DNA from 3 places in the Methylobacterium sp. E-012 genome. Region 2 is predicted to be linked to each of the others. Evidence: predicted binding sites of a transcription regulator. Region 2 holds the regulator's gene; each other region holds the start of a gene.
What was found. The regulator PhoB, encoded in region 2, activates phosphate uptake and scavenging genes when phosphate is short. The targets are predictions, from matches to a motif close to TGTCATNNANCTGTCAT.
Positions count from the first base shown of each region.

Region 1: AC3IF1_RS28130 (calcineurin-like phosphoesterase C-terminal domain-containing protein) is a predicted target of PhoB. The motif match lies at 4,607-4,623, and genes of this name have one in related genera.
Region 3: AC3IF1_RS06520 (ceramide glucosyltransferase) is a predicted target of PhoB. The motif match lies at 4,089-4,105, and genes of this name have one in related genera.

Region 1 is NZ_JBYQEY010000001.1:5,858,923-5,869,007, reverse strand. It holds gene AC3IF1_RS28155 (TonB-dependent receptor family protein) at 1-1,079, opposite strand, end outside; gene AC3IF1_RS28150 (hypothetical protein) at 1,122-1,541, opposite strand; gene AC3IF1_RS28145 (copper chaperone PCu(A)C domain-containing protein) at 1,590-2,558, opposite strand; gene AC3IF1_RS28140 (hypothetical protein) at 2,601-2,987, opposite strand; gene AC3IF1_RS28135 (L,D-transpeptidase family protein) at 3,218-4,516, shown strand; gene AC3IF1_RS28130 (calcineurin-like phosphoesterase C-terminal domain-containing protein) at 4,716-6,371, shown strand; gene AC3IF1_RS28125 (hypothetical protein) at 6,497-6,700, shown strand; gene AC3IF1_RS28120 (hypothetical protein) at 6,709-7,098, opposite strand; gene AC3IF1_RS28115 (cold-shock protein) at 7,416-7,625, shown strand; gene AC3IF1_RS28110 (AsnC family transcriptional regulator) at 7,865-8,104, shown strand; gene AC3IF1_RS28105 (inositol monophosphatase family protein) at 8,126-8,941, opposite strand; gene AC3IF1_RS28100 (DUF6101 family protein) at 9,347-9,802, shown strand; gene ubiA (4-hydroxybenzoate octaprenyltransferase) at 9,818-10,085, opposite strand, start outside.
Region 2 is NZ_JBYQEY010000001.1:4,885,497-4,895,581, forward strand. It holds gene AC3IF1_RS23310 (NAD-dependent succinate-semialdehyde dehydrogenase) at 1-991, shown strand, start outside; gene AC3IF1_RS23315 (response regulator) at 1,063-1,722, opposite strand; gene AC3IF1_RS23320 (hypothetical protein) at 2,066-2,485, opposite strand; gene AC3IF1_RS23325 (aminopeptidase P family protein) at 2,515-4,353, shown strand; gene AC3IF1_RS23330 (protein-disulfide reductase DsbD family protein) at 4,883-7,033, shown strand; gene phoB (phosphate regulon transcriptional regulator PhoB) at 7,111-7,806, opposite strand; gene phoU (phosphate signaling complex protein PhoU) at 7,941-8,651, opposite strand; gene pstB (phosphate ABC transporter ATP-binding protein PstB) at 8,789-9,619, opposite strand; gene pstA (phosphate ABC transporter permease PstA) at 9,645-10,085, opposite strand, start outside.
Region 3 is NZ_JBYQEY010000001.1:1,374,183-1,384,267, reverse strand. It holds gene phnD (phosphonate ABC transporter substrate-binding protein) at 1-456, opposite strand, end outside; gene phnC (phosphonate ABC transporter ATP-binding protein) at 534-1,382, opposite strand; gene AC3IF1_RS06530 (LbetaH domain-containing protein) at 1,551-2,177, opposite strand; gene AC3IF1_RS06525 (DUF1045 domain-containing protein) at 2,170-2,856, opposite strand; gene AC3IF1_RS06520 (ceramide glucosyltransferase) at 2,889-4,037, opposite strand; gene AC3IF1_RS06515 (autotransporter family protein) at 4,156-7,353, opposite strand; gene AC3IF1_RS06510 (inorganic phosphate transporter) at 7,784-9,412, shown strand; gene AC3IF1_RS06505 (hypothetical protein) at 9,611-9,862, opposite strand; gene AC3IF1_RS06500 (Ros/MucR family transcriptional regulator) at 9,866-10,085, opposite strand, start outside.

The DNA.
Region 1 (10,085 bases), 970 kb from region 2:
TCATCGCGAAAACCGCCGAGATCGAAGGTCCCGGCCCAGTGCGGGTTGATCCCGTAGGTCCAGCCGTCCTGGTCGATGGCCTGGAAGATCGGGTGGTACAGGCTCTTGTGGATCGCCCAGCTGTCCACGTCGAGCTTGCCGACGTCGAGGAGGAACGAGGTCCGGTTGGCGATCCGCTCGGTCTCGACCTTGCGCGACTGGTTGCCGGTGATCGCGGTGGGATTGGCCAGGGTCGGGGTGGTGAGGCTCTGGCCCAGCGTCAGGCTGCCCGGCAGCTTCTGGTCGGTGAGGTAGGTGCCGAGATAGAAGCGCGTCTCGATGTCGGGTGCGATCCGGTAGCCGATATTGGCGTTGAAGTTTTTCGTCGCCTGCGCCTCGTGGGCGCGGAAGCCTTCGGAATTCGTCAGCGTCGCGTTGACCAGCACGTCGAGCGGCCCGTCGATGCGGGACATCTGCGCCTGCTCGCGGATCGTGCCGAAGCTGCCGCCGTCGATCCGCAGGATGTTGGGGGCAAGCGCCGTGTAGGCGGTGGGCGTGACGAAGTTGATCGCGCCGCCGAGCGTCGTCGCCCCGAAGGTGAGGGCGTTCCCGCCCTTGTAGACCTCCACCGCGCGCAGGGCGAGCGGGTCGATCTGGTAGAAGTCGCCGCTGCCATCCGCGAGGTTGAACGGGATGCCGTCCTGGAGGATTTCGATTCCGCGCAGGTGATAGCCCCGGGCGATCCCGGAGCCGCGCACGGACAGGCGCAACTCCTGGCCGTAGCGCTCCTGCACGTAGACGCCGGGCACGTCCTTGAGGACGTCCCGGATGGTGTTGGCGTAGCGGTCCTGGAGCGTCGCGGCGTCCACGAAGGCGACGGATCCCACGGTCTGGTAGAGCGCCGCGCGCTGGCGATCGACGCTCGGGACGGAGAGCGAGCCGCGTGATTCCCCCGGGAGCGGCCCGGTGGGCGTGGCGCTGCCGACGACGCTGAGTTCGGGGAGGGCGACGGCGGGGTCCTGGGCCCGGGCCGCCAATGGCGTGGCGCAGGCGAGGAGCGACAGGGCGGCGCGGCGGCCGGCCCGGATGAGGCGGGGCATGGAATCGTATCCGTGTCTGAGGATCGGGCAGGGGCGATCGGATCAGACGACGGGGGGAGGGGCTCGGGCGCGGGGACCCGCCGCGGGGGGCGCCCGTGGCAGCGCGCTGCGCGGCGGCCGCGACCGGATGAGCGCGACCGGATACAGGGCCGGCACCGCTTCGGCCGGCGCCGGGGCGGGAAGGGCGGCCGGGCTCGCGGTGTGGCACGCGACGCAACAGGCCATCGGCCCAGGGGCCGGGATCTGCGGATCGTCCGGCCCCGACCCGTCGATCGTGCCGCCGGATAGGCACAGGACGTGTTCCGGCCCCGTCGCGGCGGCCATCGCGAGGCCGCCGAGGACGTTCTGGAGCGCGAGCGCATACAGGACGAGGATCGCCACGAGGCGGCGCCCGGCCGGACTCAGCCGGGATCGCCGCTCCGGGGCTCCGGTCCGGTTGCCGTAGGATCGGGCGCACGCCATGGGGCGCTCGGGACTGTCGATGCGCGGTGCGTTGCTCCGGCCGGACGACTAGTGCTGATGCTGGTGCTGGCCGCCGGGCGTGGACGCACCGATCGGCGCCACCGAGAAGGTCACCGGAACGGTGCCGGCCCGCTGGAAGGTCAGTGTCCCGGACACGGTCTCCCCGGCCTTGGGCGCGCCGGTGAGACCCTCGAACATCAGGTGATAGCCGCCGGGCTTCAGCTCCACGGTCTCGCCGGGCTTGATGGTCAGGCCGTCCGAGACCGGCGCCATCTTCATGACGCCCCCCTCCATCGCCATGGAATGGATGTCGCCCGTCTTGGCGAAGGGCACAGCGGCCCCCGTCAGCGTGTCCGGGGTGCTGCCGGTGTTGGTGATGCGGACATAGCCGCCCGCCACCTTGGCGCCGTTCGGGGTGGCGCGCAGCCACGGCGTCTCGATGCTGAGGTCGCCAGCCTTCACCGGGGTAGCGGTCGCGGTTACCGCCGCGGCGGTCGTCTGGGCCGCGGCCGGTACGATGCGGAAGGCGGGTGCCGCCGCCTTCAGGTCATGGGCGTCCTGGCCGGCCTTCGGGATCTCGGACCAGGAATAGCCGCCCTCCGTGCAATCCTGCTGCACCGGGACGTAGACGGTCGCGCCGGGTTCGAACGTGTCGGCCACCTGCGCGAGAAAGGTGAATTCGTCGACCGCGTCGTCCGGCAGCGAGCCGCCGCTCCAGGTGATCGCCGTCACGCCCTCGGAGGCGGTGCCGTGGTGGGTGGTGTAGGTCCGGGCGTAGGCGCCGCGGGTGGTCGCCACCGTCCAGCCGGGCTTCGGCATCGGCTTGGCGCCGATCAGCCCCTCCGGGATCGTGACGCTCACCCGGGTGGTCGGCTTGCCGGAGCAGCCGTGCATGATCTGGACGACGCCGCGATAGGACGAGCCGGGGCTCGCCTGCTTGCGCTCCAGCACCGCGTGGGCCTGTGCCGCGGAGGCGACGAGGCCGAGGCCGAGCACGGCCGAAACGACACTTTTCATGGGAATGCATCCGTCCTGAGGGATCCGTTGGCAAACGATCGCTCAGGCCGTCGGCGGTCCCCTGGGTGACGTGCCGCCCCCGGGCGGGGGGCGGGCGCAGGGTTCGGCGGGCTGTCCGAAGCCGGCGCACGCGTGCGCCGGCGCGATCCACGCGACCGCCGAGGGGGCCTCCCGGGGCGGAAGCGCGGTGCCGGCGACCTGAGCCGCCGTGCAGCAATCGCCGTGACCGTGCGGGACCGCCTTGCCGAAATCCGACCCGTCCGCGGAATGCTGCGCGCAGATCCCGTCGGCCGCCGCCGGCATCGGCATCAGGCCGCCGAGGAAGGCCTGAAGGACGAAGGCATAGAGCGCCAGCACGGCGATCACGGCACGCAGCGGCCGGGCCTGAGGACCCCCGCGACGATTCCCCGTGGTCGGACCCGGTCCCATGCTGCTCCCGCACCCCGTTCGCTTCCTGCGCCTATGGCAGTCCTGCCACACCCGGAGGGTCGTGGCTGTTGCCGGCGGGCCGCAGCCGAACGCGGCGTGCGCTGGCGCACCGCGATGCCACAATCCGGCCCCTTCGATAGGGAGTCTTAAGCGTCAACCCGACAGCGTGGCGGCCGAGACGATCCCTCCCGCCACGATCCGAACAGACTCCGGACCAGAGCCAGCGACCGATGCGCATGACGGCACAAAACCGGTTCACCACCCTCCTGAGCGTGGCCGCCCTGAGCGCCCTGGGCCTCGGCGCCGCGGAGGCCCGTGACCAGGGCAATTACGCACAGGCCGAATGGGCGCAGGACTACGCGTCGCCCGCCGGCATGCAGGTGCAGCGCGAGACGGTGCCGATCCTCTCGCCCCAGACCGTGGCGGCGACCGAGCAGATGGTCGAGCGCTACAAGGACATCGTCACCCGCGGCGGCTGGCGCCCGGTCTCCGGCGCCGAGCACCTGCGCATCGGCTCCCGCGGCCCGGCCGTGGCCGCCGTGCGCCAGCGCCTGATCGTCACCGGCGACCTCGATGCCGCCGCCGGCGGCTCCGGCGTGTACGATTCCTACGTCGCCGCCGGCGTGAAGCGCTTCCAGTCCCGCCACGGCCTCAGCCAGACCGGCACGATGAGCCTCGCCACCCAGCAGGCGATGAACGTCCCCGCCGACGTGCGCCTGCGCCAGCTCGAGACCAACGTCGTCCGCCTGCGCTCCTATTCGGGCGATCTCGGCCGGCGCTTCGTGATCACCAACATCCCGGCCGCCCTGGTCGAGACGGTGGAGAACGGCCAGGTCGTGACGCTCCACGCCGCGGGCGTCGGCAAGATCGACCGCCAGTCGCCGATCATGAACACCAAGGCGACGCAGATCAACTTCAACCCGACCTGGACGGTCCCGGCTTCGATCGTGAAGAAGGACCTGATCCCGAAGATGCAGAAGGATCCGAACTACCTCACGGACAACCGGATCCGCATCCTGTCGAACGGCCAGGAGGTCTCGCCGAAATCGGTGAACTGGAACTCCGACGAGGGCACGCGCTACACCTATCGGCAGGATTCCGGCGCCGACTTCAACTCGATGGGCATCGTCCGGATCAACATCCCGAACCCCTACGGCGTGTTCATGCACGACACGAACACCAAGGGCGTGTTCGGCGACGATTTCCGCTTCATCTCGTCGGGCTGCGTGCGCGTGCAGAACGTGCGCGAGTACATCACGTGGCTCCTGAAGGACACGCCCGGCTGGGACCGCCAGAAGGTCGAGGAGGCGATCGAGAGCGGCAAGCGCGTCGACGCCAACATCGCCCAGCCGGTGCCGGTCTACTGGACCTACATCACGGCCTGGTCGACCCCGGACGGCGTGGTTCAGTTCCGCGACGACATCTACAAGCGCGACGGCGTGAACGTCCCCTCGACCATCGGCGCGCCGACCCCGGTCGCCAGCGCCGAGCCGATGCCGCAGACTTTCGAGCCCGGCGACGAGGAATAGTCCGCCGACCGGCGCTGCCGACCCGCTTCCGGATCATCCGAGGCCCGCATCTCCCCCGAGATGCGGGCCTCGCGCGTTTGGGAACGTTGCTGTCATCGCCCGGTCAAACGGATCTGCTTGGCCGCTGGGGCCACGTCGCGGGAGCGGGTTTGCCGGCTTCCTGCCTCGGCACTGGCTTGGAATCCCGACAGGAGCCCCGATGTCGCGCGAATCGACCTCTGGAGATGGACGCCTTACCCGCCGGGAGACCGTGGCGGGCCTCGCCGGATTGGGGCTCGTGGCCGGCCGGGCAGAGGCGCAGGGGGCTGCGGAGGCCACCGGGATCGTCTATGCCGGCGCCACGGCCGGGGCCGGCCGGACTCCGCTCCCCGGCGTACTGGTCTCGAACGGCCGCGAGATCGCGCGCACGGACGATCAGGGCCGCTATCGCCTGCCGATGCCGGGCGACGGGGCCGTCTTCGTGATCAAGCCGCCGGGCTACGCCCTCCCGCGCGACGCCGACAACGTGCCGCGCCATTCCTACATCCACCAGCCCAACGGCACGCCCGCCGAGATCGGCCTGCGCTATCCCGGGGTCGCGCCGACCGGGCCGCTGCCGGCGTCCATCGACTTCACCCTGACCCGGGTCGATGAGCCGGCGGATTTCGATGTCGTCCTGTTCACCGATCCCCAGCCCGAGAGCCGGTTCGAACTCGACCACGTGCGGGATACGGCGGTCGCCCGCGCCATGGCGATCCCGGCGGCCTTCGGCCTGACCGCCGGCGACGTCCTGTTCGACGATCTCTCGCTCTACGGCCGGTCCAACCGCATCGTCGGGCGGATCGGGCTGCCCTGGTACAGCCTGCCGGGCAACCACGATCTCAACATGCAGGCTCCGGATGCCCGCTACAGCCGCGAGACCTGGAAGCGGGTCTACGGCGCGCCGACCTACGCGTTCCGGCACGGGCGGGCCTGGTTCGTGATGCTCGACAACGTCGAGTGGTTGGGGCCGCCGGTCCCGGTCGGCGCCAACACCTACCGGGGGCATATCGGCGAGCGCAGCCTGGCCTTCCTGCGCAACCTCCTGCCGGAGATCCCGCAGGACGACCTGATCGTGCTGGCCATGCACATCCCGCTGTTCACCGATACGACGCCCGACGATCCCCACGGCATCACCCTCGACCGCGCTGCCCTCCTCGATCTGCTGGCGGGGCGCCGGGTGCTGAGCCTCGCGGGCCACACCCACACGACCGAGCACCATTACCCGGCCGACGGGCACCACCATCACGTGCTGACCGCCGTCTCGGGCTCGTGGTGGAGCGGGCCCGACACGCGCACCGGCATCCCCTCGGCCGACAGCCGCGACGGGACGCCGAATGGCTTCCACGTCCTGTCGATCCGCGGCACCGACTACACGACCCGCTACGTCGCCGCGCAGGGCCAGCCCGACGAGACGATGCGCATCCTGTTCGAGAGCGAGGCGCGCGTCGGCGCCGTGGAGGTGATCCGCTTGACCCGGCCGGTCCAGGGTCTCCGGCCGCCGGTGCCGCAGGACGCGCTTCCCGACACAACCCTGGTGGTGAACGTGTTCGACGGCGGGCCGCGCACGCGCCTGACCGCCCGGATCGGCGACCGGCCGCCGCTGGCGATGGCGCGGACTCGCCGGCTCGACCCCTTCGTCACCGAACTCTTTGCGCGCTACCCGGAGACCAAGAAGAGCTGGGTGCAGGCGACGCCCTCGACCCACATCTGGACGGCGCGGCTGCCCGACGACCTCGCGCCGGGTGCGCACCGCGTCAACGTCGAGGGGACCGACGAGTACGGGCGGCCGATATGCGGTTGCACGGTGCTCGAGATCGCGGGCGAGCGCGGATAGCGGCCAATCCCGACGCCGAGCGCGCCGTTCCGGTGTCCAGCCAGGTCGCGAACCCGCCACGCGGCCTCGGAACCCACGCGAGCCCGGTCCGTTGGTCCCGATCCCAAGCCAACAGGAGCCGCGTCATGGCCAATCCCGGCCTACCCGAGCCCACGCCCGGCGATCTGCCGCCGCCCCCGCCGATCCCCGACGAGGAGCCCGATATCGGGCCGACCGGACCGCGCACACCCTATCCGGTGAACGATCCCGGCATCGGCGAACCGGGCGGTCCGGGCTCCGAGCCCGACGTCTTCCCCGGCACACCCACCGATCCCGGCACGCGCATGTGATCCGAGCGTCAGTGGCCGCCGTGCGAAGTGCGAACGTCGCGCGGCGCGTTGAGGATCTCCGAGAGGCTCGTCACCACGTGGCGGGCCTCTTCGTCGGTCAGGCGTAGCTGGAACGGCGGCAACGCGCCGGCCTGAAGAGCGACCACCGCCTGGCCCTCGTCGTCGGTGCCGATCTCGATCGCCGAGGATGTCACTTCGAGCATGGCGATGTCCTCGTCGCCCATCTCGTCGGTCATGTCCGGCTCGTCGGTGTCGTCGATCGCCGTCAGCAGCTGCCCGACGGCGCGCACCAGGGCGCGGGCGGCCCGGGCATCCATCACCACCGCCGTCGCTTGATCGTCCTTCTGGAAGGACAGCTGGATGTTCGCACCGTCCAGCGAGACCGATATGCCTGCCATGTATCGTCCAGAGCCGCGCGTCGTAACTGCTTGCACGCACTCCGTATATGCATCGCGGAGGCCCGAAAACACAGGGGGCGGCGCGCCGCGGCCGCGCCTTCGTCCCGGCCTGCGACGCAGAAGATACGCGGCCGGCGCCTTGTTGCGGCCGCAGCGAGCGATTAAATACGTCCTCGGGGGGCTTACCCACCGAGGCTGACGCTTTACACGGTTCAGCGTCTCGCGCCCCGCCACCCTGGCCAAATCCAGAAAGACCATGGTGCATCACGCGGCCCTCGTGCCGCGCGAATGGCCCATGCACGAACGAGGTACAATACGTGAATACCGGCACTGTTAAATGGTACAATGAGACGAAGGGCTACGGTTTCATCCAGCCCGACGATGGCGGCAAGGACGTGTTCGTTCACATCTCGGCCGTCGAGCGCGCCGGAATGCGCAATCTCATCGAAGGCCAGCGGGTCTCTTACGAGATCCTGACCGACAAGCGCAGCGGCAAGGACGCCGCCAGCAACCTGCAGGCAGCCTGATCCTTCCGGCTCTGCGGGTCCCGCGCCAATCCCCCGCGCGGATCGATGCCCGCGGGGCTCCCGCCCGGCGGGAGACCGCGGCGGGACCCTGATTCGGCCGCACGATGCGGCTCTCCCTTCCGACGCTACCGTCCCGGGCGAAACCGCCCGGTCCCAGGTCGCGCCGGAGGCAAATCCCCAACACGATACCGGGCGGTACGAACGTCCGGTCCAGAAAAGACCAGAAAAGAAAAACACTTATGTTGTTCGAGTACACACGCCGCCGCGGCATCCGTTCACCGGTGACGGACGCCCCGACCTTCCGGGTCGGCAAGCTGGCCCAGGCCAGGACCGCGGACCATACCGGGATCGATGTCAGTCACCTGATCGACCGGTCCTACAACTACCATTCCTCACGGGAACTGCACTGGCATCTCGCCGACCGCCTCGGGCTCGCCCCTGCCGCGGTCATGGTGCGCGAAGCCGCTGTGGCGGCCTGACAACGGCCGGCGCCGCCGTCCTCAGCGGCCCCAGGCCGCCAGGACGGGATCGCGCAGGGCCGTCGAGGCGGCGAGGAGTTCGCCGTGAACCGGGTCGGGCCGGTTGTAGGGGGTCGCTGCGCCCGTGAAGTCGCAGACGACCCCGCCGGCCTCCCGCAGGACGAGGTCCGCCGCCGCGAGATCCCAGTCGCGGGCGTGACCGGACACCATTCCGATATCGACGGTCCCGTCCGCCACCCGCGCGAGCCGCAGGGCGAGGGACGGGATCCGGGCGATCGATTCGAAGTCGGGATTCGGCCCGGCACCCCGTGCCAGGCGGTCGAGCATCGGCTTCGGGCCGGTGATGCGCGCGCCGGCGAGGCGCGCGCGGGGATCGACCCGGATCGGTACGCCGTTCCGGGTCGCGCCGCGCCCGTGCACCGCCTCGTAATCCGCGTCGCCGACCGGCGCGTGGACGAATCCGATCACCGGCTCGCCGTCGGCCAGCAGCGCCACCGCGATCGACCAATCCGGATGGCCCGATAGGAACGCCCGGGTCCCGTCGATCGGGTCGACAATCCAGACGAGGTCGTGGCCGAGGCGGGCCGGATCGTCCGCCGTCTCCTCCGACAGCCACGCCGCCCGCGGGACGAGCGCGCTGAGGCGGACCTTCAGGAAGGCGTCCACCGCGACGTCGGCTTCGGTCACCGGCGAGCCGCCGGCCTTCGACCAGATCCGGGCGGAGGTCTGACCGCCGAGCCGGAAGAAGGGCCGCGCGATGTCGGCGGCCTCGCGCATGACGGCGCGCAGCTCCGGCATCAGGGCGGATACCGCATCGTCGGTGAGAGGCTCGGGCATCGCGCTCCGCGTAAGATCCGTGAGGGCCGGAGAGCCCCGCCGCACCGTGCATCCGGTCGAACGGACGTCCGCGCATTCGGGCTGAGGGGGCCGGGCGCGGAAGGATCGCGCACCCGACCCTGCCGTTGTACGGCGCCGCCCGCACCGCCACAAGGATGCTGGTTGATCAATCGATAACGACCAATCCGCGCAAGGAAATGTTGAGCATTCAAGGAAGCATTGAGCATTCCGCAAATGACGGCGCCGTCCAGAATCGCTTAAGGACGGCTCTTAAGCGGCGTGGAGGAGTTCGGGTGCGATTTTGCTTGGCATAACGGACGGCCCGGTCGGTGCCGCCACTTGCTCAAGGGATCCGGACCGATGAACACTTCGCCGTTCGTGGACGAACATCACGCGGGACAGCGCATGCAGGGTGCCGAGGCCCCCCCCCACCTAATGGTCTCGCCGCTTCCGGTGATCGGCCGCACCCCCGGCGCCCGCAGGGCCACCGGGATCGCGCTCGCCTACGCCGTCGAGGATGCCGAGATCACCGGGTCCGACCGGTTCAGCCTGATCCTGGTCGATGCCGAGGGCGAGGAACTGCATCGCCTCGGCAGCTTCGACGAGGACGACGTGGTCGCGGTGTGGCGCGACATCGCGGCCCGCGCCGGTCTGGCGCGGATGATCGTCCGCGAGGACGGGGTGCGCGTCCCCGTGACCGAACAGCTCGGCCGCGTGATCCTCGGTCGGGTGCGCATCCGGCGCCGTCATGCCGGGCTCGGCGGCCGCCGCCCGCGGTTCCTGACCCGCCGCAAGACCGGACGCCTCCCGGCGCGGCCGCAGATCTTCCGCGGCGAGAACGAGATCATCGCCCGCACCTGACCGCCCCGACGGCTCTCAGGCGAGACCGCGCAGCAGCGCGTCCGTGGCAAGGCCGGCGAACAGGATCAGGCCGGCATCCCGGTTCGACCGGAACAGCATCAGGGCCCCGCGCCCGTCGCGCTCCTTGAGCGACCGAATCTGCCAGGCGAGATGTCCGGCGAAGGCCGCGACCCCGAGGAAGCCCATCAGGCCCGCCCCGGCCGCCCAGGCAGCGAGCCCCACGAACAGGGCCGCCAGGGCGTAGCACAGGCCGACGGCGCCTCTCACATGCCGTCCGAACAGG
Region 2 (10,085 bases):
GAACTTCCCGTCCTCGATGATCGCCCGCAAGATCGCCCCGGCGCTGGCCGCCGGCTGCCCGATCGTGATCAAGCCTGCCTCGCAGACGCCGCTCTCGGGGCTGGCCTGGGGCGTGCTGTGCGAGCGCGCGGGTTTCCCGGCCGGGGTGGTGAGCATCCTCACCGGCTCCGCCCGCGCGATCGGCGGGGAGATGACCGGCAACCCCTTGGTCAAGAAAATCACGTTCACCGGCTCCACCGAGGTCGGCAAGGTGCTGCTGGAGCAGGCCTCCCACACGGTGAAGAAGGTCTCGATGGAGCTGGGCGGCAACGCGCCGTTCATCGTGTTCGGCGACGCCGATCTCGACCGGGCGGTGGCCGGTGCGATGCTCGCCAAGTTCCGCAATTCCGGCCAGACCTGCATCTGCACCAATCGCTTCCTCGTGCAGGACGGGATCTACGACGCCTTCGCGGAGAAGATGGCCGAGGCGGCCAACCGCCTGAAGGTCGGCAACGGCACCGAGGAGGGCGTCGCCCAGGGGCCGCTGATCGACATGGCGGCGATCGAGAAGACCGAGGCGCATATCCGCGACGCCGTCGAGAAGGGCGGTCGGGTGATCGCCGGCGGCCACCGGCACGCGCTGGGCGGCCAGTTCTTCGAGCCCACGGTGATCACCGGCGCGACCCCCGACATGGCGGTGGCCCGCGAGGAGACTTTCGGGCCCCTGGCGCCCCTGTTCCGGTTCCGCGACGAGGCGGAGGCGATCCGCCTGGCCAACGACACCGAGTTCGGGCTCGCCTGCTACTTCTACACCCGCGACCTCGGCCGCACCTTCCGGGTCGCCGAGGCGCTGGAATACGGCATGGTCGGCATCAACGAGGGGATCATCACCACCGAGGTGGCACCCTTCGGCGGCGTGAAGGAATCCGGCCTCGGCCGCGAGGGCTCCTACCAGGGCATCGAGGATTACCTGAACACCAAGTACCTCTGCGTCGGCGGGCTCGGCGGCTGACGCCGCTCGGGAAGCGGGCTGTCGGGAGCCGCCGGCGGCCCGCGACTGCCCGCCTGCGGATCCGGTGACCGTCAGGCTGGCTGAGCGTTGTGGATCTGGTCGAAGTCGAGGGACGCCGTGTCGATCACGATCTGCGTCCGGCTGATCACTTCGAGCTTGCGCAGGATCTCCGAGACATGGGCCTTCACGGTCGAGTCGCCGACCTGAAGCTCGTGGGCGATCTGCTTGTTCAGCTTGCCCTGCCGGATCATCATCAGAACCCGCACTTGCTGCGGGGTGAGGCGGGCGAGGCGCTCAGGCAGCGGCGCCTTCTTGGACCGGGATTCCGGCGCAGCCGCCTCGGTGAGGCCCGGCGGCAGGAACAGCGACCCGCTCAGCACAGCACCGATCGCCCGGGTGAGCGTCGCCTTGTCCATGGCCTTCGGGACGAAGCCGGCCGCCCCGTGCTGCAGGGCCTCGCGCATGATCCGCGGGTCCTCGTGACCGGAGACGATCAGGATCGGGACGCGCGGGAAGCGCGCCCGGATCGAGATCAGCCCGTCGAAGCCGGAGGTGCCCCGCATCGACAGGTCCAGGAGCGTCAGGTCGATGCTCCTGTTGGTCGCCAGCACTGCGCAGGCTGCCTCGATCCCGTCGGCCTCGTCCAGCATTGCGTCCGGATGCGCGAGACGGATCGTGGCCGCCAGGGCGTCCCGGAACAGCGGGTGGTCGTCGACGATCAGCAGATGCACGGACAACGTGGTCCTTCTTTCGAAAACCCCACGGGTGCCGTCGAGAACCGGGACGGGAGGGTCGAGGATTGCTCGAAGCGGCCCCGGGGCGCAAGCGGATGCTGAGGGAGCCGCCGGCACCCCGGGGCCTCGGCGGGCCGTCCCGGAGCGAGCCAGCGGCCCAATCCCGGGGCTTGGCACTTCAGACGCGGGCCGGGCCGGCCTTCTCGCCAAGGGCCTGACCACGGGCTGCACGATCCTGGCGCGTGAGCGCGGTGCCCGGCGGGTCGCCGCTTACCCGTGCAGCGCCGTCCGCTCCACCAGCAAGATTCCGCTTCACCGACTCGATCGAAAATCCGATCTGCTAGCGCGCCGTGCGCAGAATCCCCGGTCTGCAGAACCTATCAGGTTCGGCCTCGATCGAGGCCGGCGCATCGGCCGCGTCCGTCTGCGCTACCGGCGCGCCGAGCGCCGCCATGAGAATGCGCAGACCGTCGATCCACTCCTCGACCTCAGCGAGCGACGCGAAGCCGTCGCGCCGGATCACGGTCTCGGGTTCGATCGTCACGACGGCGTCGAAAGTGCCGTCCGGTCCGTCGCTGATCCAGTAATAGACGCGCCGTGCCATGGTTCGAAAATAGGCCAAAACCCGCGGCGTGATAAGATTGTTCGCGATTTTTTCACGGTAAAACAGGGACCCGTCGCGGCTATCGCTCCTTCGACGCCGCCGGCCCCGCGCGCGTGCCGTGTCACCGGCACGCGCGCCGAACAGGCCGGTTGCCACCCTGGCGGCGGGCGCTCTACCCTCGCCGCATGATCGAGCCGCCTCCTTCCCGACCGCGCCAGCGCTTCCAGACCTTCGACGATCCGGGCCACCGCAAGGGCGCCGAGCGGATCGAGGCGCTGCGGTCGGCCCTGCGCGAGGCCGGCCTCGACGGTTTCGTCGTGCCGCGCGCCGACGAGCATCAGTCGGAATACGTGCCCGCCGATGCCGAGCGGCTGGCCTGGCTCACCGGCTTTACCGGCTCCGCCGGGACCGCGGTGATCCTGACGGATTCCGCCGCCCTGGTGGTGGACGGCCGCTACACCCTTCAGGCGCCCGAGCAAATCGATACCGCCATCCTCACGGTCGTGCCCCTGGCCGAGTCGACGCCGGAGGCGTGGATCGGCGCTCACCTCAAGCGCGACCACGTGCTCGGTTATGATCCGTGGCTGCATACGCCGGACGGGCTCGCGCGCCTGGACCGGGCCGCCACCAAAGCGGGGGGCGCGATGCGCGCCGTGCCGAATCTGGTCGACGCGGTCTGGGCCGGCCGGCCGAAGCCGCCCGCCGGGCCGGTCGTCCGCCACCCGGATGCCCTGGCGGGCGAGACGGTCGAGGAGAAGCTGGTTCGGGTGCGCGCGATCCTGGCCGAGGCCGGCTGCGACGCCCTGGTGATCTCGGACCCTCACAACCTCGCCTGGGCGTTCAACCTGCGGGGTGCCGATATCGGCCATACGCCCCTGGCGCTCGGCTACGCGATTCTGCCCCGCGAGGGGCTGGCACGCCTCTTCCTGGTCTCGGCGGAGGTCGACCCGGCCCTGCGCGCGGCCCTCGCCCCCGTCGCCGAGATCCTGCCCCGGGCCGCGCTGGAGGACGGGCTCGGATCCTTGAGCGGGGTACGGGTCCGGCTCGATGCGGCGACGGGCGCCGTCGCCCTGAAGGAAAAGATCGAGGCGGCCGGCGGCACCGTCGATGTCGGCAAGGATCCGATCACCGGGATGAAGGCGGTGAAGAACGCCGCCGAGATCGCCGGCGCGCGCGATGCCCATGGCCGCGACGGGGCGAGCGTCGTGCGCTTCCTCGCCTGGCTCGACGATGCGGCCGCGGCGGGCGGTCTCACCGAGATCGCCGTGGTCGAGGCGCTGGAGGATTTCCGCGCCGCCGGTGGCGACCTGCGCGACGTGTCGTTTCCGACGATCTCGGGATCCGGACCGAATGGGGCGATCGTCCACTACCGGGTCACCCGCGCTAGCGACCGGGCGGTCCGGCCCGGCGAGCTGTTCCTGATCGATTCCGGGGCGCAATACCTGGACGGCACCACCGATATCACCCGCACCGTCGCGGTGGGGGAGCCGAGCGCCGCGATGCGCGATCGCTTCACCCGGGTGCTGAAGGGCCACGTCGCTATCGCCCGGGCGGTCTTCCCGAGGGGCACGACCGGCGCCCAGATCGACGCCTTCGCCCGGGCGCCCCTCTGGCAGGCGGGGCTCGATTTCGACCACGGCACGGGCCATGGAGTCGGGGCGTTCCTCTCGGTCCACGAGGGGCCGCAGCGCATCGCCAAGACCGGCACGGTGGCGCTGGAGCCTGGGATGATCCTGTCGAACGAGCCTGGCTACTACGCCGCCGGCGCCTACGGCATCCGGATCGAGAACCTCGTCCTGGTCGAGCCGCGCGCGGTTGCGGGCGGCGAGCGCCCGATGCTCGGCTTCGAGACGCTGACGCTCGCGCCTTACGACCGGCGGTTGATCGATCCGGACCTGCTCGATCCGGGCGAGCGGATCTGGATCGACGCCTATCACGCGCGGGTCCGCGAGGTCCTGATACCGGTCCTTGATGCCGGCGCGCGCACATGGCTGGAGCGGGCGACGGCGCCGCTGCCGGGCTGACGCCGTTACGGCCTTGGGGCGCAAGATGGCCGCTCTTGTGCTGCCGCGCGGCGCAGAACGGATCGACAGATGTCTCGAAGCCGGTGCGCGCTCCGGCCGTGGTCCCGGAGCGTATCGGCACATGCCTCAACGTGCCCTGTATCTCGCCGAGCCGGCTGGAGGATTTGGGCGCCCTTTCGTTCGATCGCCCGTGCGGTCGTGGAATTGCAGAAGCGGCGGCAGGCCGCCGATGACGATCCCGCACAGTCGTTCGTTCCGACAGATGCGCGCGCCGCCCTCGGACTCCGCCCGCTCGGCAGTCGACCACTTTTGCCGGTTGCGGGACGATCAACGGACGGCGTTCCTCGACCTGGTGCTCTTTGAGCCCCGCGGTTGAAGGCCGTCGATGTCGCGGCCCATGGGTCGATCATCCGGGTGCGGGACACGCATCGATTCGGCGCGCTATAAGGCGTCCGTCACGGAAAAGTCCGCCCCAGGCTCGAAGAGACCGCGCGTGAAACCGCGCCCGCCCGGCGCGCGAAGGGACAGCATGATCCGCCGCTTCGCCTTCCAACTCCTGCTGTTCGCCGCCTGCTGCACGCCCGCTTTGGCGCAGGGCCTGCGCACGCCGCCGGATCTCGTGCGGTCGAGCCTCGTGGCCGAGCCCGGCGCGGTGACGGGGGCGCAGCCCTTCACCCTGGCCGTGCGCATGCAGGTGAAGCCCGGCTGGCACGTCTACTGGCGCAATCCGGGGGATTCCGGGCTGCCGCCCGAGGTCACCTGGACCCTGCCGGCCGGCTTCAACGCCGGGGCGATCCGGTGGCCGGCGCCGGAGCGCATCCCGATCGCGACGCTGATGAATTACGGCTACGAGGGCGAGGTCACGCTCCTCGTCCCCGTGACGCCGCCGCCGAGCCTCGATCCCGCGACCCCGGTGGAGATCCGGGCCAAGCTGACCTACCTCGTCTGCGAAACCGAATGCGTGCCGGGCTCGGCGGACCTCGCCCTGACCCTGCCGGTGGGGGCACCGCGGCCCGATCCCGACATCGCGGCCCTGTTCGCCCGCGCCCGGGCCGCCCTCCCCGCACCGGCGCTTTGGCCACTGCGCCTGTCGAGCCAGGGCGACACTCTGCGGCTCGACTTCGCGGCGGCTGGCCTCCGGCCCGACGCGGTCCGGAACGCCGCCTATTTCCCCTATGCCGAAACCGCGATCGACAATGCCGCCGCACAGGTGATGTCGGCCGACGGGACCGGCCTGCACCTCACCCTCGCCCGGAGCAGCCCGACCGATCCGGCGCCCGAGGCCCTTCCCGGCGTGCTGACCCTGGACGAAGTGACGGAGGACGGCAGCCGCCACCTCGCCTTCGCGTATGGCGACGAGCCCATGCTCCCGGCCGTTGGGCCGCCGGTCGACGCGGCGACCCCGCGGCCGGCGTCCGTCCCCGACGGGGATGCGCTGACCCTCGCGACCGCCGCCGCCTTCGCCTTCCTCGGCGGCTTGATCCTTAACCTGATGCCCTGCGTATTCCCGGTGCTGTCGATCAAGGTGCTGGGTCTCGTCCGGCATGCCGGCGAGAGCCCGGCCCGCCTCCGGTTGCACGGCTTCGCCTACACGGCCGGCGTGCTGGCGAGCTTCCTGGGGCTCGCCGCCCTGCTGATCGCCCTGAAGGGCGGCGGGGCTGCGATCGGCTGGGGCTTCCAACTGCAATCGCCCGCCGTGGTGGCGGGGCTCGCCTATCTGCTATTCGCGATGGGCCTGAACCTGTCCGGGGCGGTTCAGATCGGGGGCCGGCTCGCCGGTCTCGGCGACGGGCTGGCCCGGCGCGCCGGCCTGAGCGGCTCGTTCTTCACCGGCGTGCTCGCCACGCTGGTGGCGACGCCCTGTACGGCGCCGTTCATGGGCTCGGCGGTGGGCTTCGCCCTGACCCAGAGCGCCGGCGTGGCGCTCGCCGTCTTCGCGAGCCTCGGACTCGGCCTGGCCCTGCCGTTCCTGGCGCTGACCCTCTGGCCGCCGGCCCTGCGGGCGCTGCCGCGGCCGGGCGCCTGGATGGAGACCCTCAAGCAGGGGCTCGCCTTCCCGGTCTATGCCACCGTGGCCTGGCTGATCTGGGTCCTGGCGCAGCAGGTCGAGCCGAGGGGGCTTCTGGCGGCGTTGATCGGCCTGGTGCTGGTGGGCTTCGCCGCCTGGGCCTGGGAGCGCGGGCGCGGCGCTGCGCCCGGGGCCGCCCGGATCGCGCAGGTCGGCGCGGCCCTGGCGCTCTTCGCGGTCGCGGCCCTCGTGCTCACGCTCCCGCAGGACCGTGCGGGTCCGGGCGCGCAGGCCTTCACCAGTGGCGCCGAGCCGTTCACCCAGGCGCGCCTCGACACGCTGGTCAACGCGGGCAGACCTGTCTTCGTCAACATGACGGCGGCTTGGTGCATCACCTGCGCGGTCAACGAGACCACCTCCCTCTCTACGAAGGCGGTGCGGACCGCGATGGCCGAGCGGGGCGTGACCTACCTTAAGGGCGACTGGACCAACCAGAATCCCGAGATCACCCGCCTCCTGGAAAAGCACGGGCGGAGCGGCGTGCCGCTATACCTGCTCTATGCCGGCGCGGGGGAGCCTCTGGTGCTGCCCCAGATCCTCACCGAGGGGACGGTGCTTCAGGCTCTGGCCTCGGTTCCGACCGCCGACAAGAGCGCCGCGCTGACCCGCTGAGCAGCGCGGCCGGTGTCGATGCAGGGTTTCCAAACGGGCTGGATCCCGGACATTTTGAACCTGAAAGTCCGCGCCGCTCAAGCCTCGAGCGAGAAGGTCTCGTCGAAGGCGTATCCGGAGCCGCGGACGGTGCGGATCGGATCGGGCTGGCGCGGACCGTTCAGCGCCTTGCGCAGGCGCCCGACATGCACGTCCACGGTGCGCTCGTCGATATAGACGTCGTGGCCCCAGACCCCGTCGAGGAGCTGTTCCCGGGAGAAGACCCGCCCCGGGGCGAGCATCAGGAATTCGAGCAGCCGGAACTCGGTGGGGCCGAGATGCAGCTCCTCGCCGGCGCGGCGCACCCGGTGGCCGGTGCGGTCGAGTTCGAGATCCCCGGCGGCCAGCCGATCCGAGACATGGGCGGGCTTGGCCCGGCGCAGGAGGGCACGGATCCGGGCGAGCAACTCCGGGACCGAGAACGGCTTGACGATATAGTCGTCCGCGCCCGTGCCAAGGCCGCGGACCCGGTCCCCCTCCTCGCCCCGGGCGGTGAGCATGATCACCGGCAGACGCTCGGTCTCGCGCCGGGCGCGGATGCGGCGGCAGAGCTCGATCCCGGAGAGGCCCGGCAGCATCCAGTCGAGCAGGACCAGATCGGGCATGCGCTCGGCCAGGAGCAGTTCCGCATCGTCACCGCGGGCCGCCGTATCGACCAGAAAGCCCTCGGCCTCCAGGTTGTAGCGCAGCAGCGTGGTCAGTGCCTCCTCGTCCTCGACAATCAGGACTTGCATGCTCACGTTCGATGACCTGTTCTAAGGGCGAACCCACCGCGCGTTCCGGAGGCCCGGCCCGTCTCAACTGGAACCAGCCGTCGCCGCGGCGACCGCCCCGAAGATGGTGAGGCGCCGTGGGTTCGCTCCGGGACCTATTCGTGCTCGACCGTCGCGTAGTTCGACGCATCGTTCTTGGGCCGGTCGCCCGCCAGAGTCTCGCCGGTGGCGAGATAGTGGATGGTCTCGGCGATATTGGTGGTGTGGTCGCCGATGCGTTCGACGTTCTTGGCACAGAACAGCAGGTGGGTGCAGAACGAGATGTTGCGCGGATCCTCCATCATATAGGTCAGGAGCTCGCGAAACAGCGAATTGTACAGCGCATCGATCTCGCCGTCGCGCTCCCACACGTCATGGGCGGCCTCGATGTCGCGACTCGCGTAGGCATCCAGCACGTCCTTGAGCTGGCCCTCTGCGAGGTCGCTCATGTGGCGGACGCCCAGCACGATCTTCTGTGCCGGGGCCTGATCGGAGATCGCAACCACACGCTTCGCCACGTTCTTGGCGAGGTCGCCGATCCGCTCGAGATCGCCCGAGACGCGGATCGCCGAGATGGTCTCGCGCAGGTCGATCGCGAGCGGCTGGCGCCGGGCGATCAGCAGGACGGACCGCTCCTCGATGTCCCGCTGGAGGGCGTCGAGGCGCTTGTCGGCGAGGATCACCGCCTGGGCGAGCCCGTCGTCCCGCCGGACGAGGGCGTCGGTCGCCTCGGCGGTCATCTTCTCGGCCACGCCGCCCATCTCCGAGATCGAGCGGCGCAGGTTCTCCAGGTCGGTATCGTAGGACGAGACGATATGGCCGGGCATGGGGGAGATCCTTCGATGGGGGCCGCGACGTGCGATGCCTCGGGGACGTGCGATGCCTCGGGTCTGATGCAGATCTTACCCGGCCGCGGCGGCTATGCTCGCGCGCAGCGCCGCGGGGGTGCGGTTTCGGAGCCTGATCAGCCGAAACGGCCGGTGATGTAATCCTGCGTCCGCCGCTCGGTCGGGTTCATGAACAGCCTGTCGGTCGGCCCGACCTCGACGAGCTCGCCGAGATACATGAACGCGGTGAACTGCGAGATGCGCGCCGCCTGCTGCATGTTGTGGGTGACGATCGCGATGGTGAATTCGTCGCGCAGCTGCTCGATCAGTTCCTCGATGCGCCCCGTCGAGATCGGGTCCAGCGCCGAGGTCGGCTCGTCGAACAGGATGACGTCCGGGCGCTGGGCCACGGTGCGGGCGATGCATAGGCGCTGCTGCTGGCCGCCCGACAGGCCCATGCCGGACTGCTTGAGCTTGTCCTTGACCTCGTCCCAGAGCGCCGCCTTGCGCAGCGAGGTCTCGACCCGGTCGTCGAGATCCGATTTCCCCAGCTTCTCGTAGAGGCGGATGCCGAAGGCGACGTTGTCGTAGATCGACATCGGGAACGGCGTCGGCTTCTGGAAGACCATGCCGACCCGGGCGCGCAGATCATTGAGATCGATCTTGGGATCCAGGATGTTCATGCCGTCCAGAAGGATCTGTCCCTCGGCGCGCTGCTCCGGATAGAGGCTGTAGATCCGGTTGAAGGTCCGCAGCAGGGTCGACTTCCCGCAGCCCGAGGGGCCGATCAGGGCCGTCACCTGCCGGTCGTGGAAGTTCAGGTCGATGTTCTTCAGGCCGTGAAAATGGCCGTAGTAGAAGTTCAGCCCCTTCACGGCGATGCGCACGGGGGCGTTGGTGTCGGCCCCGGTCTTGGCGGAGGCCTGGAACTGGCGGTCGGTGGTGACGGACGCTGCGGCGGTGCTCATCGGGTTGATCCTTCGGGCTTGCGCTTCAGCGGGCACGCTGCGGCTTGATCACCACGCGGGCGATGACCGAGAGGGCGAGGATGGTCATGGTGATCAGGAGTGCCCCGGCCCAGGCGAGCTGCTGCCAGTTGGGATACGGCGAGAGCGCGAATTGGTAGATCATCACGGGCAGGTTCGGGATGCCGCCCATCAGGTCGGCATTGAACCAGCTGTTGTTGTTGAGGGCCGTGAACAGGAGCGGGGCGGTCTCGCCCGCGATGCGGGCCAGAGCCAGGATGATGCCGGTGACGATGCCGGCCGAGGCCGCCCGCCAGGTCACCTTCATGATCACCGTGGAGGGTGGCGCCCCCAGGGCCACGCCCGCTTCCCGCAGGGTGCCGGGGACCAGGCTGAGCATGTCCTCGGTGGTGCGCACGATCACGGGCGTGGCGATGATGGCGAGGGCGACGCCGCCGGCCCAGCCCGA
Region 3 (10,085 bases), 3.5 Mb from region 2:
GGAGGTGGAATTGGGGTCGACCAGAGCGAGGTTCTTGCCCTTGAGGTCCTCGACCGTCTTGTACGGGCTCGTGGCCAGCACGTAGACCACCGAATAGTAGCCCGAAGCGCCGGTCTCGTGCTTCTGGTTCACGATCGGCTCGATCTTCACCCCGGTCATCACCGCCCGGGCGAAGGAGGCGGGGCCGTACCAGGCGATCTGGATGTTGCCGGCGCGCTGGCCCTCGATCACGGCCGCGTAGTCGCTGGCGACCCGCAGCTTCACCGGCACGCCCAGGGTCTTGGTCAGGTAGGCGGTGAGCGGCGCCCAGCGATCGGCGGTGCCGGAGGCGTTCTCGGCGGGGATCACGCCCAGCGTCAGTTCGGGATACTGGGCCTTCCAGTCCTGGGCGGCGGCCGGCAGGCCGAGGAGCGCGAGGGCGGCGGCCGCGGCCGCGAGGGTGCGTCGGGTGATCATTGCGTTCTCCTGTGCGGGCCCTGGGGCAGGGTTCGGCCGGCCCCCTGCCCGCCGGGGTGACGGACATCGTTGTCGGCTCAGGCGCCGATCGCGGCTTCGCGGACCGGACGCGCGGGCATGGAGCCGGGCAGGCCCGGCATGGCCGCCCGCTGCTCCGCCTCGCGCTGCGCGGAATCGTCGAGCACCTCGCCGGCCTCCAGCCCGTAGAGCCGGCGCGCCACGTCCTCGGTGAGGTCGAAGGGGCCGCCCTCGAACACCACGCGGCCCGCCGCGAGGCCGACGAGGCGGTCGCAATAGGCGCGGGCGAGGTCGAGGGAATGCAGGTTGCACAGCACCGTGATGCCGTAGCGCCGGTTCACGTCGGCGAGCGCATCCATCACGAGGCGTGTGTTGCGCGGGTCGAGGGAGGCCACCGGCTCGTCGGCGAGCAGGATCTCGGGCTCTTGCACGAGGGCGCGGGCGATGGCGACGCGCTGCTGCTGCCCGCCCGACAGGCCGTCGGCCCGCTGGCCGGCGAACTCGCCCATGTCGAAGCTCTCCAGGGCGGCGAGCGCCATGGCCCGGTCCGCGTCGGACCACAGGCGCATCAGGGCCCGGTGGCTCGGCACGTGACTGAGGCGCCCCATGAGCACGTTGGTCATCACGTCGAGGCGGCCGACGAGGTTGAATTGCTGGAAGATCATGGCGCAGCGGGTGCGCCAGTCCCGCAGGGCCCGGCCCCGCAGCATCGTGACGTCCCGCCCGTCGTGGAGGATGCGGCCCGAACTCGGATCCGCCAGCCGGTTGATCAGGCGCAGCAGCGTCGACTTGCCGGCCCCCGAGCGGCCGATCACGCCGACGAAGCTGCCGGGCTCGATCCGCAACGAGACACCGTCGACCGCGCGCCGGTCGCCATACTGGCGCGTGAGATCTTCGATGACGAGCATGCATCCATCCGCGGCGGAATGGCCGCAGCTAAACGCCGCTTCTACGACGGTTGGATGACGAAGACCTCGGAATATCTATAGCCGACGAATGAATAGGGATCCGCGCGGGTATCTTACCGAGATGATGTCGCCGCCACGCGGACGAAGACGGTGTCCGCGGCGGCGATGTCACGCCGAAGCTTCGTGACGGTCCAGAAACGCTTCGATGGCGAGCCCGCGGAAATCCGGCAGCGCCCGGCGCAGGCGCGCGTGATCCCAGTCCCACCAGGCGAGGCGCTCCAGGCGCGCGGCGATCGCCTCGGGGAAGCGGGGCCGCACCGGCCGCGCGGGATTGCCGACCACGATCGTGTAGGGGGCGACATCGCGGGTGACGATCGCCCCCGCCCCGACCACCGCGCCGGTGCCGATGCGGCGGCCGGGCAGGACGACGACCCCGTGGCCGATCCAGACGTCGTGGCCGATCGTCACCGGGCTCGACCGGCGCCGGTCGAAGAAGGCGTCCTCGTCCGCCTCCTCCGGCCAGTAGGCGCGGGCCCGGTAGGTGAAATGCGCCTGCGATGCGCGCTCCATCGGATGGTTGCCGGGATTGATCCGCACGCTCGCGGCGATCGAGCAGAACTTGCCGATCGTCGTGTAGATCACCTCGCCGTCCTGGGCGATGTAGGAATAATCGTCCAGGACCGATTCGGTGATGCGGGTGCGGGCCCCGATCTCGGTGTAGCGGCCGAGGCGGCTTACCTGGACCCGGGCGCTGGGATCGATGGCGGGCGCGAGCCCGAGGGGCTGGTCAGCCATGGGCGTCTCCGAAGGGCAGGCGCGCCAGGAGCCGGAACGGCCCGGACCCGTCCTGGGTCAGGAGGGACACCGCGTCGATCACGGCGGGCTCCGGGCCCGAGGCGGCATAGGCCGCGGCGAGGCGCCGGTGCCACCCGTCGCGGTCCGGCTCCGGCAGGGCGTCGGTCAGGGTCATGTGGAAGCGGAAGGCCTCGAACACGTAGGGGTAGCCCCAGCGGTCGAGCAGCGCGCGGCCGCGGGGATCCAGCCGCTCCGGCCGGCGCTTCGCGCGCTCGGCCCCGGTCAGCGGCGCCCGGAACGGGTCGAGGGCGGCGACGCATTCGGCCGCGAGCAGGCCCAGACCCGGCGGCGGGGCCTCCGGCACCAGGGCGAGGAACGGTCCGAGCGCCGCGACCACCAGCGGCCCGAGCGGCACCGGCGGGTGCGCGGCGGCGAGGCCCCGGGCGGCGGCGACGAGATCGGCCTCCGCGGTCCCCGGCGCGAGGCGCAGCGGCGCCTTGAGGGTCGCGTGGAAACCGTAGAGCCGGGCCCCCGCCGTGACCGCAGCGAAGCCGCCCGGTGTCTCCGGATGCGGGACCGTCCGCCCGGACACGTTGTCGTAGCCGAGCACGGCGTTGCCGAACGCCTCCAGACGCGAGCCCGGAGCGGGGAGCCAGTACAGGGCGTAGCGGCGCGACACGTCCAAAGCCTCCGGGTATCTCGCGGCATTCCTCAGGCCGACGGCGCGTAGCTCCGGGCGTCGGCGGGCCGGCGGGGACGGACATCCATGGCGTTGCCGCGCCACACGATGGCGCTCTGCACCCAGGCGCCCAGCCAGATCGCCGGGATCAGGAGATCGCGGACCAGGAAGACCGCCGGCATGCGGGGCGAGCGATGCCAGCCCGCGCGGACCGCGAGCCAGTGCTCGGCTCCGTAGCACAGGACCGCGATACCCGCAGCGCCGGAAAGTCCGGCGAGGCTGCCGAACCACAGCGCCAGCAGCAGCGCCGGCAGCAGGACGCCGCTGCCGATCTCCGGGATAAAGAACAGCGGGAAGGTCACCCGCCGCAGCCGGGCCCAGCGCAGCTGCCGCGCCCAGACCTCCCGGAAGCCGCGGGGTCCCAGGGGCTGCTCGAAGGGGCTCGCCACGAGATGGACGCGCTTGCCGGCGGCCCGGACCAGCTTGGTGGCGGCCGCGTCCTCGGCGATCTCGGCGGCGAGCGCCTGGAGGCCGCCCTGCGCTTCCAGGAACGGCTTGTGCCACAGCATGCTCTTGCCCTGCGCGAAACCCAGGCCGAACGCCTCGGCGGCGTATTGCCAGCGCGCCTGCAGGGTGTTGAGGAAGGCGCACTCGACCTCGGCCATGAAGCTGCCCGGGCGCGCGCCGGCCGGGGTCGAGCAGACGAGGCCGGTCTCCTCCCGCCACGCGGCCTGGAGGCACTGGAGGTAATCCGGCGGCATGGCCACGTTGGAATCGGCCAGCACCACCCAATCGTGGGCGGCGGCGCGCCAGCCGCGCAGGCAGTTGTTCAGCTTCGGGTTCTCGCTGACGCGCTCGTCGCCGCGGATCAGGCGGGCCGGCACGTGGGGATGGGCGGCGATCAGGCGCTCCACCAGCGGCACGATCGGATCGCCCGGATCGGCCACGCAGAAGATCAGCTCGTAGGCCGGATAGTCGAGGCGGAAGCTCCGGGTCAGCATCTCCTCGCTGTAGGCCTCGACCCCGTGGAGCGGGCGGACCAGGGAGACGGGCGCCCCCGCCGGAAACCGCGACGGCCCGTGGCTTCGGCCGATGCGCCGGCCCGCGATGGCGATGCTGCCGATCTGGACGAGGGCCAGGAGCGCGCCGAGGGCGAGGGCCGGCACCGTGGCGTCAATCATGCGGGATCCCCCGTTGGCGTCCTGAGCGGCCCGGTCGCTAGCGGCCGGACCGCGTCAGTCGTGTGACACGCACGGGATGCGGGCCAGATATTGCCGGCCCGCGGTCGCGGCGTGTTCCTCAGAACCGGAGGGTGAAGTTGCCCTTGACGGCCTGATCCTGGGCCCGGGTGCCGGTCTGGCCGGTATAGGCGACGCCGAGGCTCGCGTTCGGCGCCACCGCCAGGTCCAGGCCGACCTCCGCCACCAGCGCGTCCCGGTCGATCGGAACGCCCGCGCTCAGGAAGGCCGGGCCGGTGCCGAAGCGCAGCAGCGCCGCCGGCACCACGTCCCCGAACGCCCTCCGGTATCCGATGAGCCCCCGCAGCGTCACCGGCAGCCCCAGGCCCAGGTCCAGGCTGGTCTGCGCCCGCACCCCGACGGTGGCCGCCCCGAGGTCGTAGTCGCGCGCGAAACTCGTCAGCGCCGCCGCGCCCCCAGCCTCCGCGAAGGCGTCCCGCCGGATCCCGACATAGGCCCCGCCCACGAACGGCTCCACATAGGCCGCCGCCGGCTGGACCGCCGCCGCCGCGCCGTCCTTCGACACCAGCACCGCCGGCGCCGGCGCGCCCAGCGCGAACTTCCAGCCGAGCTCGCCGAAGCCCTGCAGGGTGTGGCCGCCGCCATGCCCGGTCAGCGTGTCCGACAGCCCGTACAGCACCGCCCGCCGGGTGCGCGTATCCGTGTCGGCGTAGATCACGCCCAGCCGCAGCGAGACCGGCCCCAGCTCGGCGCCGCCGTAGACGCCGCCGAACCCGCTCTTGAGCGTCGCGCTCTCCGCCCGGCTCAGGCCGCCGCTCCGCCCGGCGCTGTCGAGATTGGCCTCCGTGTAGCCGCCGACCACGCCGAAGCGCAGCCCGCCCGGCAGGCGTACATCCGCGCCGGCGGCGAAGCCCGCGATCTGCCGGTCGAGGTCGAAGGCGTTGCCGCCCCCGCCGGCCGTGCCGAACGCCCCGAAGCCCTGGCCCCAGAGCCCGAAGACCTGCGGGTCGAGGGTGCGCACCGGCACCCCCGCCACCACCGGCGCCCGGCCCGGCAGATCGGCCGTGTAGGCGGCCGGCAGGCTTCCGTAATCGAGCCCGGTGCCGGGATTGCCCCAGCGCAGGCGGTCGAGCACCGCCTCGCGCACGAAGAACGCGGTCTCGTAGGCGGTCGAGACGGTGCTGGCGTGGATGTCGCCGGCGAGCGCCCGGAAGGCGGCGCCGGCCTCGCCCGTGATGAAGCCGGACGCGGCGTCGTAGAGCCGGCCGGCTCCGCCCGCCTGGATGGCGTCGGCCGCGGCCGCGCCGTTGCGGCCGGTGGCGGAGCTGGAGAACGCCACGTCGTTGCGGGTGAGCGTCAGGTCGACCTCGTTGGCCAGGTGGCGCAGGCCCGGGCTGAGGAAGGCGAGGTTCGACGTCACGCCGGCGAACTGGCCCGAGACGCCGCCGCCGGCGGTGAGGATCGCGTAGGTGGTGCGCGGGTTGTAGCTGCCCGAGGCGGCCAGCACCTGGACGGTGCCCCCCGACAGGGCGGCGGCGCCGCCGGCCGCGATCCGGTCGGCCTGGCCGGCGGCGTTGGCCTCGACCTGGTAGGTCGAGCCGGGCGCGAAGGCGACCGCGCCGGTGACCGAGAGCGTGCCGATCGCGGTGCCCGGCGCCACCGTGCCCCCGGACAGGGCGCTGATCCCGCCGACCGTGCCCGATCCGCCGAGCAGGCCGCCGGAGCCCACGAAGGCGGTGCCCGCGATGGTGCCGTTGGCGTAGAGGGCGCCGCCCTGGCCGATGGCGACATCGATGGCCAGGCTGTCGGCGGTGTCCATCCGCAGGGTGCCGGTCACGTTTCCGAAGTAGCCGGCGGCGGAGTACAGGTCGATGCGGCTCCAGTAGCTCAGCGCGCTGCCGTAGAAGGCGGCCAGCGCGTTGGTCTCGGTGTTGACCAGGATCTGGTTGATGGTTCCCGTGGACAGCTGGCCGTAGAGGCCGCCGCCGGGCGCCAGGGTGCGGGCGGCGGTGGTGGAGCCGCCGTAGAGGGGGGCCAGCAGGATCGACGCGTCGGGCCCGTTGGCGGGGGCCTGCTCGCGGGGGGCCTGGGCGAGGCTCAGGGTCGGCAGGCCGTAGGTGAGCCGGCTCTGGTAGGTGGCCTGGTTGGCGGCCGACGGGAGGTAGGGGTTGCCGGCGCCGTTGGCCGCGCTGCCGGCGCAGGCCGCGACGGTGTTGCCGCACTGGGCGGCGAGGTAGGCCTGGATCTGGCCCTGGGCCTGGACGAACTGGTTGGGCAGGTTGATCGCCGTGCCGGTCACCGCGGAGTTGTTGATGTAGGCCGGGTTGGTGAAGGCCTGGGCGAGATCGTAGGCGGCGAGCGCCCGGCTGCCGATGATGTCGAGGGGGTAGTGCACGCCCAGCACGATGCGGTTGTTGGCGTAGTCGGCGGCGCGCAGCAGCATGGTCTGGTATTGCTGGGGCACCAGCATCGCCAGGAGGATGCCGTCCGTGAAGGCGTAAGTGGTGTGCCCGCTCGGGAAGGACGGGTTGGTGGCGATCCCGTTGAGCGCGGTCGGGTCGAAGGCGTTGTACTGGGACGGCGCCACCTGCACCGGCCGCGAGGATCCGTAGACGTCCTGGCCCGCTTGCGTGTTGGTGACGCCGTAGGCGAGGTCGTAGACGCTGTTGGTGGTGTTGGGCAGGCCGTTATAGGTCGGCAGGGTGTAGCCGGCCGGGGCCACGGCGGGCACCGCCACGTAGTTGGCCGGGGTCACGCTCGGATTGGTGGCCGCGCCGTTGGCGAAGTAGTTCTTGGCGACGCCGAGATTGTTCCCGGAGAAGGTGTAGGCGCCGGCCAGCAGGCTGACGACGCTGCCGAGGGGGCCGTTCACGCCCGGCGCGACGCCGCGCTGGTAGATCGGCCCGAGCTGGGCGCCGAGGCCGCCGACGAGTTGCTGGGGCACGATGCCGTTGATCGGCGTCTGGGCCGGCAGGCCGCCCGCGAGGTTGGCGGCCACCCCGTAGGTGCCGAGCCCCGAGGCGGACAGGTCGTTGCTGATCGAGCCGAGCAGGTTCTTGTCGCTGATCGCGTTCTGCTGCTGGGACAGGCCGGCCGCGTTGTTGAGCGCCACCCCCTGCGACAGGTTGAGCTGCAGCGTCCGCTGACCGGTCGCGGTGGCGTTGAGCGCCAGATAGGGGGACAGGAGATTGAGCACGTTGACGTCGGACGGCGTCGTGTTGGCGGTCTGTGCCTGCGCGCCCGGCCCGAATACCGCGACCGTCAAGGCCGCGATCGAGATCCCGTGTCGTAACTTCATGTCTGGCCCCCAAAGCCGCGGCCATTCGGCCTGCGGCGGGAGGTTTAGCGAAATCCGCGGCTCCGCCAGCGTCATAATTAAGTCATTTTCAGCAGAATCGCCGCGTGTCGCATCGAAGCAACAGATCGATAACTTAGCCAGCACAGCAAAGTCGCGGCCTTCATCTTCCAGGAACCCGCCGAACATCCTCACCGCGATGCGAAAGCTCTGCGCGTGCCGCAACCCCGTCGGCCGACTGGGGCACGCGCGGCGCCGGCGAAGGCGGATCCATCGCGCGGGCCGCCCGGCCGGAGCGGTTCCAGCACTGCGCAGTCCTTCGCCGCGCGAATGGTGTGACCCGCAACCCGGATCGAAGGGTGCCGTCACCGAAGCGTCACGCGCGGAACTTAATCCCGCATTCACCAGCACAACCGGTTCCGCGCGAGGGTTCATGTCCGATTCTGCCGTGATCCCCTCGGGGATCCTAGGGAACAGGCCCGCGGGCGGGCCGCGCCTCGAACATCGGATCCATCCCGGCGGGGTGATCGCGTTCCTGCTCGTCCTGGTGGCGGGGCTCGGCTACGCGGTGGTGAGCCTGATCACCGACATGAACGCGGTCGGCGAGGCACCGCTGGCCTACGGCGCCTTCGCGCTCCTCGGCCTCGCCCTGCTGATCGCCCTCGCCTTCGAGTTCGTGAACGGGTTCCACGACACCGCCAACGCGGTCGCCACGGTGATCTACACCCACTCGCTGCCGCCGCTCGTGGCGGTGATCTGGTCGGGCTTCTTCAACTTCCTCGGCGTGATGCTATCCTCCGGCGCGGTGGCCTACGCCATCGTCACGCTGCTGCCGGTGGAGCTGATCCTGAACGTCGGCTCTGGGGCGGGCTACGCGATGATCTTCGCGCTGCTGCTGGCGGCGATCATCTGGAACCTCGGGACCTGGGCCATGGGCCTGCCGAACTCGTCCTCCCACGCCCTGATCGGATCGGTGCTGGGCGTCGGCCTCGCCAACCAGCTGATGAGCGGCGGCGACGGCACCTCGGGCGTCGACTGGGGCCAGGCGCTCAACGTGTTCAAAGCGCTGCTGTTCTCACCGGTCTGCGGCTTCGTGCTGGCGGCGCTGCTGCTGCTCGCCCTGAAATTCGCCGTGCGCCGCAAGGACCTCTACGAGGCGCCGAAGGGCGACGCCCCCCCGCCCCTGTGGATCCGGGGCATGCTGATCCTCACCTGCACGCTGGTCTCGTTCTTCCACGGCGGCAATGACGGGCAGAAGGGCATGGGCCTGATCATGCTGATCCTGATCGGCGCCGCCCCCACCGCCTACGCCCTGAACCGCACCATGTCGGACGACACGACGCCGGCCTTCATTCAGACCTCGACGGCGGCGAGCCAGGTGTTCTCCGCCCACGCCCCCGGTGCCGCGGCGCCGGATGCCGCCGCGGCGCGCCGGACTGTGACGGAGGCGCTGAAGACCAAGGCGGTGAACACGCCTCCGGTCTACGCGGCCCTGTCCGTGCTCTCCACCGACATCGCCGCCAGCGTGAAGAACTACGGTGCGATCCGGACCGTGCCGGCCGCCCAGACGCAGAACCTGCGCAGCGACATGTATCTCGCCGCCGACGCGGTGCGTGTCCTGCCGAACGCGGGTGCCGATCTCTCGGAGGCCGACAAGGCGACGCTGAAGCGCTACGCGGGGCTGCTCAACGACGGCACGCGCTACATCCCGGGCTGGGTGAAGGTCTGCGTGGCCCTGGCGCTCGGCCTCGGCACCATGGTCGGGTGGCGGCGCATCGTCGTGACCGTGGGCGAGAAGATCGGCAAGACGCACCTGACCTACGCGCAGGGCGCCTCCGCCGAGATCGTGGCCGCCGGCACGATCGGGCTGGCCGAACTCTACGGATTGCCGGTCTCGACCACCCACATCCTGTCCTCGGGCGTCGCCGGGACGATGGCGGCCAACGGCTCGGGTCTGCAGATGTCGACCGTGCGCAACATGGCGCTGGCCTGGATCATGACCCTCCCGGCCGCCATCACGCTCGCCGCCGGGCTGTTCTTCATCCTGCGTCACCTGTTCTGACACGGCGCACGCGGCGTCCCGGACTCCGAAGCCGGGACGCCGCGCCACGTTCCGAGTCGCATCGTCCCGGACGCCGATCCCCGGCCTCCGGGACGATTCCGTTTCGCAGCCGGTCGGACCGGCCGGCCCGCCCCGCACGCCCCCCCGGGCGCGGAGCGGGCGGCCTGCGCCCCGCCGGCTGCGGCGCCCCCCGGCGCCTCAGGAACTCGCCATCGCCCGGACGAAGGCCAGGCAGGTCCGGCGCGCGGCCGCGTTCTCGATCCCCGCGAAGACGGTGACGAGATCGGCGGCCTGCCTGACGGCTTCGTCCTGCCGGTCCTTGTCCGGGAAGAAGGACGCGAGCGGCACATCCAGCGCCTTCGCGAGGCAGGCAAGTGTATGTTCGGTCCGGGCCGAATCGGCGGATGACGCGGGCCGCTGGTTCGGCCCGTGCGAGCAGCGGAGCGCCATCGCTCAGGCCGCCCGGTGGCCGAGCTGGATCGCCTTGGCGATCTGCGATCGCTTGGCGGCGTAGCCCGGGGCGACCATCGGGTAATCGGCCGGCAGCCCGTATTGGAGGCGGTAGCGCTCCGGGGTGAGCCCGTGGGCGGTGAGGTGGCGCTTCAGGGTCTTGTAGGACCGGCCGTCGATGAAGCTGATCAGACCATCATGCTGGATCGAGGCCTCGACCTGC